One region of the Bradyrhizobium sp. 45 genome, then DNA from elsewhere that is predicted to be linked to it. Evidence: riboswitches for the same ligand, from Rfam matches in the RefSeq annotation. Region 1 holds a riboswitch; the other holds the start of a gene.

Region 1 (4,725 bases):
CGCGCGGGCCCGAGTTGGCGAAGCAGGTCCATGATTGCCTTGGCCGGGCGTTGGCACAGTTCCTGATCGACGCTGCCCATCTGGAGCCGGCCCAGCAGCAAAATTGAGGTCTAGCGTTAATGAGTTCTCTCCGCCCTTTTTGCCTGACGGCATGGCTGGCTGTGCCCGCAGCAGCGGTGCTGCTGTTGCTGAGTCCGGCCTCGCAGTCCCACGCGCAGACGCAGGCCGCGCAGGCAACACCGGCCCCGCAGCAGTCGGCTGATCCGGCTCCCGCTTCACCGTCCCAGACCACCGTCGCAGCGACGTCCCCCGACCAGCGCGGCATCACGGCGCGCGCCATCGACAAGGTGAAGCAGGTCGCGAAATCCGCCGGCGACATCTTTAGCCGCGTGCCCTGCCTGTCGCCGAAGGGCGGCTCGAAGGCGATGGGCTCGCTGCCGCATGTCGCGGGCAAGCTCGTCGCCGGCCAGCCCGTCGTCATCGTCGCGTTCGGCTCGTCGTCGACCGCGGGATTCGGCGCGAGCTCGCCGGAGTTCAACTATCCCAATCGCCTTGCCGCGCAGCTGCACCGGCACTATCCGACCGCCGACATCACCGTCGTCAATGCCGGCGTCGGCGGCGAGGATGCGCCCGAGATGATGAAGCGTCTCCAGAAAGAGGTGATCGACGTGCATCCGGATCTGGTGATCTGGCAGGTCGGCACCAATGCCGTGCTGCGCAATCTCGATCCTGGCGAGACCGCCAAACTGGTCGAGGACGGCATCGCTCGCATCCAGGCCACCGGCGGCACCGACATCGTGCTGGTCGATCCGCAATATTCGCCCGCCGTCAACCAGCGCGCCGAGAGCGCCGGCAAGATGGTGAAGCTGCTCGGCAAGGTCGCCGAGCTCCGTCACGTCGGCATCTTCCCGCGCTTCGAGGTGATGCGCGACTGGCACGAGAAGCAATCGCTTCCGGTCGAGAGTTTCGTGATCGCCGACGGACTGCACATGAACGATTGGGGCTATGCCTGCTTCGCCCAGCTCCTCGGCGACGACATCATTCGCTCCGTCGGCCAGATCAAGCTCGGCGTGAACGTGCCCGCGGACGTGCGGACGTACCGGCCAATGTGACTTGTCGTCCCGGCCCCCATGCGCAATTGCGCACTAGGCCGGGACGACAATAACTCACGCCTTCTCCAGCGCCGCGGTCAGATCCTCGATCAGATCGTCCGCGTGCTCGAGGCCTGCCGAGAAGCGGATGAATCCTTCGCTGATGCCGAGCGCGGCGCGGTCCTCCGGCTTCAAACGCTGATGCGTCGTGGTCGCGGGATGGGTGACGAGGCTCTTGGCGTCGCCGAGATTGTTCGAGATCTTGGCGAGCTTGAGCTCGTTGAGCACGCGGAACGCCGCCTGCTTGCCGCCCTTGACCTCGAGGCCGACCAGCGTCGAGCCGCCGCGCATCTGCTTCTTCACCAATGCAGCCTGCGGATGATCGGCGCGGCCGGGAAACACCAGCCGCGAAATCTTCGGATGGCTCGCCAGCACGTCCGCGATGCGCGCCGCCGTCTCGGTCTGCGCGCGCACGCGCACGGCGAGCGTCTCCAGCCCCTTGAGCAGGACCCAGGCGTTGAACGGCGAGATCGACGGGCCGGTCTGGCGCATGAAATTGTGGATGTGCTCGGCGATGAACGCTTCCGAGGACAGGATGATGCCGCCGAGACAGCGGCCCTGGCCGTCGATGTGCTTGGTCGCGGAATAGACCACGACGTCGGCGCCGAGCGCGAGCGGGCTCTGCCAGATCGGGGTGGCGAACACGTTGTCGACGACGAGCCGCGCGCCGCCACTATGCGCGATCTCGGCAATGCCGGGAATGTCGAGCACGTCGAGCGTCGGATTGGTCGGGCTCTCCAGGAAGAACGTCTTGGTGTTCGGCTTCATGGCGCGCTGCCACTGGTCGAGATCGAGGCCGTCGACCAGCGTGGTCTCGATGCCGTAGCGCGGCAGTAAATCCTGCACGACGTAGAGACACGAGCCGAACAGCGCGCGCGAGGCCACGACGTGATCGCCGGCCTTGAGCGGCGCCAGGATCGCGGTCGTCACCGCGGCCATGCCGGTCGCGGCCGAACGTGCCGCTTCGGCGCCTTCGAGCTCGATCATGCGGCGCTCGAACATCGAGATGGTCGGATTGGAGTAGCGTGAATAGATGAAGCCGGGGTCCTCGCCCTTGAACCGCGCCTCGCACTCCTCAGCGCTGTTGTAGACGTAGCCCTGGGTCAGGAACAGCGACTCCGACGTCTCGCCATATTGCGAGCGTAAGGTGCCGGAATGAACCAGGCGAGTTTCGGGACGGTAGTGGGCGGTTGGCGCCGGGGACTTCGACATAGGACCTCCTGAAGTGACCATCGAGAATGGTCACAAAAAAACCGGCCTGGAATATCTCCACGGGCCGGGATCACAGAGGTCCCCGGCCTGTTTAGCGACTTATTTAACGTGGCTGCAAGCCGGCCGGCTCAAATCACCACGGGATAAGTCATGCTCATATTCCGCAATGCCCTTTCCGTCAAGACGTCCATCGGATAGCCGTAAAACGCTCATATTTCCCGCATGTCGGGATGTGTTTGATCCCTGATGAGGACCCCGGGTTGACGTTCACGGTCGCCGCCGACGCCAATGGTATCCTGCCCGACCGCATGATCGCGGCGATGGCGGAGGGCGGTCTCATCCTGCCCGCTTACGACTTCGTCGAAAGCCAGATCCAGCCGGCGAGCCTCGATTTGCGTCTTGGCGATATCGCCTATCGCGTTCGCGCCAGCTTCCTGCCCGGTCCCGGCGCCACGGTCGCCGAGCGCATCGACGAGTTGAAGCTGCACGAGTTCAGCCTCGCCGACGGCGCGGTGCTGGAGACCAACTGCGTCTACATCGTGCCGCTGCTTGAAAGCCTCGCGCTGCCGCCGGAAATCGTCGCGGCCGCCAACCCGAAGAGCTCGACCGGCCGGCTCGACGTCTTCACCCGCGTGATCGCCGACGGCACCCGCCGCTTCGACATGATCGGTGCCGGCTATCACGGCCCGCTCTATGCCGAGATCAGCCCGAAGACGTTTCCGGTGCTGGTCAGCGAGGGCTCGCGCCTGAGCCAGGTGCGCTTCCGCACCGGCGATGCCATCCTCAACATCGACGACCTCGAGGCGCTGCACGCGACCGAGCGTCTCGTCGATATCGACGATGCCGACCTCACCGGCGGCGTCGCCGTCTCTGTTGATCTCTCCGGCGAGAAGAGCGGCGGCTTCGTCGGCTACCGCGCCAAGCGCCACACCGGCGTCATCGACGTCGATCGCCGCGCCGGCTATTCCGTCGAGGACTTCTGGGAGCCGATCTCGGCCCGTCCCGACGGCAGCCTGATCCTCGATCCCGGCGAGTTCTATATCCTCGCGTCGAAAGAGGCGGTGCAGGTGCCGCCCGATTACGCCGCGGAGATGGTGCCGTTCGATCCGCTGGTCGGCGAGTTCCGCGTGCATTATGCCGGATTCTTCGATCCCGGCTTCGGCTATGCCGGCGCCGGCGGGCTAGGCTCGCGCGCCGTGCTCGAAGTGCGCTCGCGCGAGGTGCCGTTCATCCTCGAGCACGGCCAGATCGTCGGCCGCCTCGTCTACGAGAAGATGCTGGCCCGCCCCGACGCGATGTACGGCCAGCGCATCGGCTCGAACTACCAGGCGCAGGGCCTGAAGCTGAGCAAGCATTTCCGGGTGTAGGGATAGCCTCACCTTCCGCTGTCATGCCTCGGCTTGACCGGGGCATCCAGTACGCCGTAGCCTATTGGTTCGATCACATCCGCCTCTGGAATACTGGATCGCCCGATCAAGTCGGGCGATGACACCGAATCTGTGTCAAGATGGGAAGTGAATCCGGGCTACGTCCGAGGTGGCGAAATGACAGATCAATCCGAACTCGACGCAAGAATCCTCGACGACGTCGCCGACGCGCTGATCTATTCGGATCGCTCCGGCACGATCATGCGCTGGAACCGCGCATCGTCCGCACTGTTCGGCTTCTCGGCGGACGAAGCGCTGGGCCAGAATCTCGACCTGATCATTCCCGAACATCTGCGCGCCGCGCACTGGAAAGGTTTTGAGGCCGCGCTTGCCAGCGGCGCGATGAAGCTTGCGGGCAAGCCGACACTGACCCGCGCGCTGCACAAGGACGGACGCAAGCTCTACATCGAGATGACCTTTGCGCTGGTGCGGGACGCCGCTGGAGTGGTGCAGGGATCGGTGGCGATGGCACGCGACGTCACCGAGCGCGTCGAGCGCGAGCGTGCCGCCAAAGCCTCGCAAACTAAGCCTGCGCAAAATTCGTGATGCGGAATTGGCGCGCCGGCGTGCAGGGCTCCCTGCGTGCGGCTCAGCTTGTCCGTCACCGGATGCAGTGACACACTCGATCAGAACAACGATCGGGAGCGAACATGACCGCACCAGACCCCGCGCAGGAAGCTCAATGGAAACGCTGGCGCGCGGTTGCCGATCTCTATCACGCCTACTTCACCGGTCTGATCCTCACCGTGGTCACGCGTCGCGGCACGGCAGATGCTGCGGAGTTCGTCTTTCGCGTGTTCCGCCGCCAGCAGCAGGAGCGCTTCCTGCCGGGGCTGGAGAAGCTCGGGCTGAGCCATCTGCCGCCCGCCGTGGCAGCCGCGCAATATCACTATCTCTCGAACTGGATCGGCGGCGTGCACGTCGAATACATGTAT
Region 2 (4,725 bases), on a different contig from region 1:
GGTCGAACAGCGCCTCGCCATCGCCGCGGCGGATTGCGCGGGTGAGCTTTGCCAGATCCTCAGTGAAGGTGCCGAGCATCTCCAGCACGGCTTCCTTGTTGGCGAGGAAGACGTCGCGCCACATCGTCGGATCGGAGGCGGCGATGCGCGTGAAGTCGCGAAAGCCGCCGGCGGAGAACTTGATGACCTCTGACTCCGTCACCTGCGCCAGCTCGTCGGCGGTGCCGACGATGGTGTAGGCGATCAGATGCGGCAGATGGCTGGTGATCGCGAGCACGAGATCATGATGATCCGGCGTCATGATCTCGACCTTGGCACCCATCGCCGCCCAGAACGCGCGCAGGCGATCGGTGGCAGCCGCATCAACGCCCTCCGGCGGGGTGAGGATGCACCAGCGGTTGATGAAGAGCTCGGCGAAGCCGGAATCGGGACCCGAATGCTCGGTGCCTGCGACGGGATGCGCCGGCACGAAATGGACGCCTTCCGGCAGGTGCGGCGCCATATCCCTGACGATGGCGCCCTTGACCGAGCCGACGTCGGAGATGATCGCGCCGGGTTTGAGATGCGCGGAGATCTCCTGCGCCACCGGGCCGCAGGCGCCGACGGGAATGCAGAGGATGACGAGATCGGCGTCCTTCACGGCTTCCGCATTGGTCGCGACGACCTGATCGACGATGCCGAGCTCCATCACGCGTGCGCGCGTCTTCTCCGAGCGCGCGGTGGTGACGATCTCGGAAGCCAGACCCTGGAGCTTCGCGGCGCGTGCGATCGAGCCCCCGATCAGGCCGAAGCCGATCAGCGCGACGCGCTGGAAGTGCGGGGTCGCGCTCATCGTCCGGCCATGAAGTCGCGCAGGCCCTCGACGACGAGGCGGTTGGCCTCCTCGGTGCCGATGGTCATGCGCAGCGAATGCGGCAGGCCGTAGTTCTTCAAGCCGCGCAGCACCAGCCCGCGCTTGGTGAGGAAGGCGTCGGCTGCGTCCGAGGTCTTGCCCTCGGTCGGGAAGTGGATCAGCACGAAATTGGCGACGCTCGGCGTCACCTTCAGCCCGAGCTTGCCGATCTCCTCGGCGAGCCAGTTGCGCCAGGTCTCGGTGAAATGCTTCGACATGGCCTGGTGCGCTGTGTCCTCGATCGCGGCAACGGCGGCGTACATGGCCGGCGTCGACACGTTGAAGGGACCCCGGATGCGGTTGACCGCGTCGATGATGTGCTCGGGGCCGAACATCCAGCCGATGCGCAGCGCCGCAAGACCATGGATCTTGGAGAAGGTGTGGGTCACCACCGTGTTTTCGGTGGTCGCGACCAGCTCGATCCCCATCTCGTAATCGTTGCGCGAGACGTAGTCGCAATAGGCTGCGTCCAGCACCAGCAGCACGTGCGAGGGCAGGCCGGCGCGCAGGCGCTTGACCTCGTCGAACGGCACATAGGTGCCGGTCGGATTGTTGGGGTTGGCGAGCCAGACCAGCTTTGTCTTCGGCGTCACCGCCTTGAGGATGGCGTCGACATCGCAGGTGAGGTTCTTCTCGGCCGCGATGACATTCTTCGCGCCGACCGCCATGGTCGCGATCGGATAGACCAGAAAGCCGTGCGTGGTCGAGATCGCCTCGTCACCGTGGCTGAGATAGGTGTGGGCGAGCAGGTTGAGGATCTCGTCCGAGCCGGCGCCGCAGATGACGCGGTTGGGATCGAGCCCGAAGGTGCGCCCGATTGCTTCGCGCAGCACGCGCGAGGTTCCTTCCGGATAGTCTTCCAGATGATCCGCCACCTGCTTGAACGCCTCGATCGCCTTCGGCGAGGGCCCGAACGGCGTCTCGTTGGCCGAGAGCTTGAACACCTTGCGGCCAGGCTCTGCCACCGGGGTCTTGCCGGGCGTGTAGGGCGCAATATCGAGAATGCCGGGATTCGGCACGGGGCGGGACATCTTCAACTCCGGAGTGGGCTTAAGCGGTTCGCGACTTACGATTTCGACCCGGTCGGGGGCACCGTATAGCGCGTTGCGTGGCTGCCGACGAGGGCCGTGGAGCGCACCGAGGCCCCCGCTTCGATCAGGGCAGCCTTGATCTTGTCGATGCTGCTTGTCGCGGTGACCGAGACCAGCAGCGCGGCGCCGTCGAAGGCGGTGTCGGGCACCGCCACGATCTCGGCGAGCGGCGACAGGGCGCGCGCGACCTCCGCATTCCACCCAGAGACGCGTACGCTGAAGGTCTCGACCTCCGTCACCAGCGCGCTGTCGGCGACGCGCGAGACCGCGAACACGGGCAACGCCGCCGGATGGTCGGCGCGCTCGACGAAGGGCAGCCGCGCGATGATCTTTGGCGCGCCAGCTTCTTCCAGCGACAGCCACCACGGCGTGCGGCTCGAGGTCGCCGAGACCAGCGCCAGATCGCCCTTGGACTTCGCGACGGCCTCGACCGCCGCCTGCGCGCTGAAATGCGCGACGTAAGGCACGGTGAAGCCGAAATGGAATCGCGCGGAATCGCGCATGGCCGGCTCGCTCGCCGAGATGTCGGCGTGGACCGAGAACGGGGCCTGGACATAGGTGAAGGTCGCGATGATGACGCGCCAGATGCTCTCGACCGTGTCGAGCGGCAGGATGCCGCGATGACGCTGCACGAGGTCGCGCATCATGGAGGCCTCGCGTGCCGGGCGGAACGCCGAGCCGACCTCCTGGGTCTGCTTCACCTGGATCAGGCGGTCGATGATGTCGCCGCGTTGCATCAGCAGGCGATGCATGCCTTCGTCGATCGCGTCGATCTCCTTACGCAATTCCTGGAGTGATGGTGGCGCGGGCGGACGTTGGGACATGTCTGACAGGTGCTGCTGAGAGGCTTTCCAATGCGGATCAGTCGAGCCGTCACCGCTGTGATGGATATCCTGATTAGGCAGTCGGGGCTGCGAAAGCAAAGAGAAATGCAAAGAGAAATCGGGCCCTTTCCGCCCGTGGCGCGACAGGCGAATTTGGCTGATCCGGGCCGTGACTTGACGAAAACCGTCCAAGACGGTAGTTTTTACCCGTTCCGTGGTCATTTGAGCCGGCCGGCTTGCAGCCACGTTAAAAAACTCGCTAAACAGGCCGGGGACGCTTTCGATCCCGGCCGAACCTATCGTTCAGGCCGGGTTTTTCATGGCCTGATGTCAATGCGGTCACTTCTACGATCGCAAACGAGGTCGATGGTCAGATGGTTGGCGTCCAGTCCATTCCGAGTCCCGCGATCACCGCCGACGAGCGGTCGCACGAGGTGGATCATCCGAGTTCGCACGTCGCGCAGTTCGGCTCGGAGCAGCCGCTGCGGCTCGACTGCGGGGTCGATCTCAGCCCGTTCCAGATCGCCTACCAGACCTACGGCGAGCTGAATGCCGATCGCTCCAACGCGATCCTGATCTGCCATGCGCTGACCGGCGACCAGCACGTCGCCAACGTGCACCCTGTCACCGGCAAGCCCGGCTGGTGGGAGACCTTGGTCGGCCCCGGCCGGCCGCTCGATCCCAACGAATATTTTATCATCTGCTCCAACGTGATCGGCGGCTGCATGGGCTCGACCGGCCCGGCCTCGATCAATCCCGCGACCGGCAAGGTTTGGGGGCTCGATTTCCCCGTCATCACCATCCCCGACATGGTGCGCGCGCAGGCGATGCTGATCGACCGGCTCGGCATCGACACGCTGTTCGCGGTCGTCGGCGGCTCGATGGGCGGCATGCAAGTGCTGCAATGGACTGCGGCGTATCCGAGTCGCGTGTTCTCCGCGCTGGCGATTGCCTGCTCGACACGACACTCGGCGCAGAACATCGCGTTCCACGAGCTTGGCCGTCAGGCGGTGATGGCCGACCCCGACTGGCACCATGGCGGCTATGCCGATCGAGGTATCCATCCGCATCGTGGCCTCGCTGTCGCCCGGATGGCGGCGCACATCACCTATCTCTCCGACGCCGCGCTGCATCGAAAATTCGGGCGGCGCATGCAGGACCGCGAGCTGCCGACTTTCTCTTTCGACGCCGACTTCCAGGTTGAGTCCTATCTGCGCTACCAGGGCTCGTCCTTCGTCGAGCGCTTCGACGCCAACTCCTATCTCTATCTGACCCGCGCGATGGACTATTTCGACATCGCCGCCGACCACGGCGGTGTGCTGGCGAAGGCGTTCGCGGGAATCCAGACCCGCTTCTGCGTGGTCTCCTTCACCAGCGACTGGCTGTTCCCGACCTCGGAATCGCGCGCGCTGGTGCACGCGCTGAATGCGTCGAGCGCGCGGGTGTCGTTCGCCGAAATCGAGACCGATCGCGGTCACGACGCCTTCCTGCTCGACGTGCCCGAATTCCTTGATATCTCCCGCGCCTTCCTGCAATCGGCAGGCAAGGCGCGCGGGCTCACCGCCAATAATGCTTAAGGACGGCTAGTCATGTCTGTACAGGAAGCGTTGCCGCTGGGCGGCCTTGCGACCGGGCAGCCCGGTGATTTTCGCGCGGACCATGTGCTGGTGGCCAACATGGTCAAGCCGGGCTCGAAGGTGCTCGACGTCGGCTGCGGCGAGGGCGACCTGCTCCAACTGCTGGAAACCCGCGGCGTCGACGGCCGCGGCATCGAGCTGTCGCGCGAGGGCGTCAACCGCTGCGTCGCCAAGGGTCTTGCGGTGGTGCAGGGCGATGCCGACACCGACCTCGTGAATTATCCGGATGACGCCTTCGACTACGTGATCCTGTCGCAGACGTTGCAGGCGACGCGGCAGCC

What was found. Region 1 has a riboswitch for S-adenosylmethionine ahead of IVB42_RS06740 (O-succinylhomoserine sulfhydrylase). Riboswitches for the same ligand answer to the same signal wherever they lie in the genome.
Region 2: linked by a shared signal. The riboswitch ahead of IVB42_RS22435 (homoserine O-acetyltransferase) and the one ahead of IVB42_RS06740 (O-succinylhomoserine sulfhydrylase) in region 1 are both predicted to bind S-adenosylmethionine.

What each region holds. Positions count from the first base shown of each region.
Region 1 covers NZ_JADPIX010000049.1:45,323-50,047, reverse strand. Annotated here, with positions in the region: gene IVB42_RS06750 (lipolytic enzyme) at 1-107, shown strand, start outside; gene IVB42_RS06745 (SGNH/GDSL hydrolase family protein) at 120-1,112, shown strand; gene IVB42_RS06740 (O-succinylhomoserine sulfhydrylase) at 1,167-2,363, opposite strand; SAM riboswitch at 2,434-2,513, opposite strand; gene IVB42_RS06735 (2'-deoxycytidine 5'-triphosphate deaminase) at 2,624-3,730, shown strand; gene IVB42_RS06730 (PAS domain S-box protein) at 3,908-4,336, shown strand; gene IVB42_RS06725 (hypothetical protein) at 4,441-4,725, shown strand, end outside.
Region 2 covers NZ_JADPIX010000122.1:436,600-441,324, forward strand. Annotated here, with positions in the region: gene IVB42_RS22420 (prephenate/arogenate dehydrogenase family protein) at 1-832, opposite strand, end outside; gene IVB42_RS22425 (histidinol-phosphate transaminase) at 829-1,923, opposite strand; gene IVB42_RS22430 (chorismate mutase) at 1,959-2,807, opposite strand; SAM riboswitch at 3,012-3,091, shown strand; gene IVB42_RS22435 (homoserine O-acetyltransferase) at 3,182-4,384, shown strand; gene metW (methionine biosynthesis protein MetW) at 4,397-4,725, shown strand, end outside.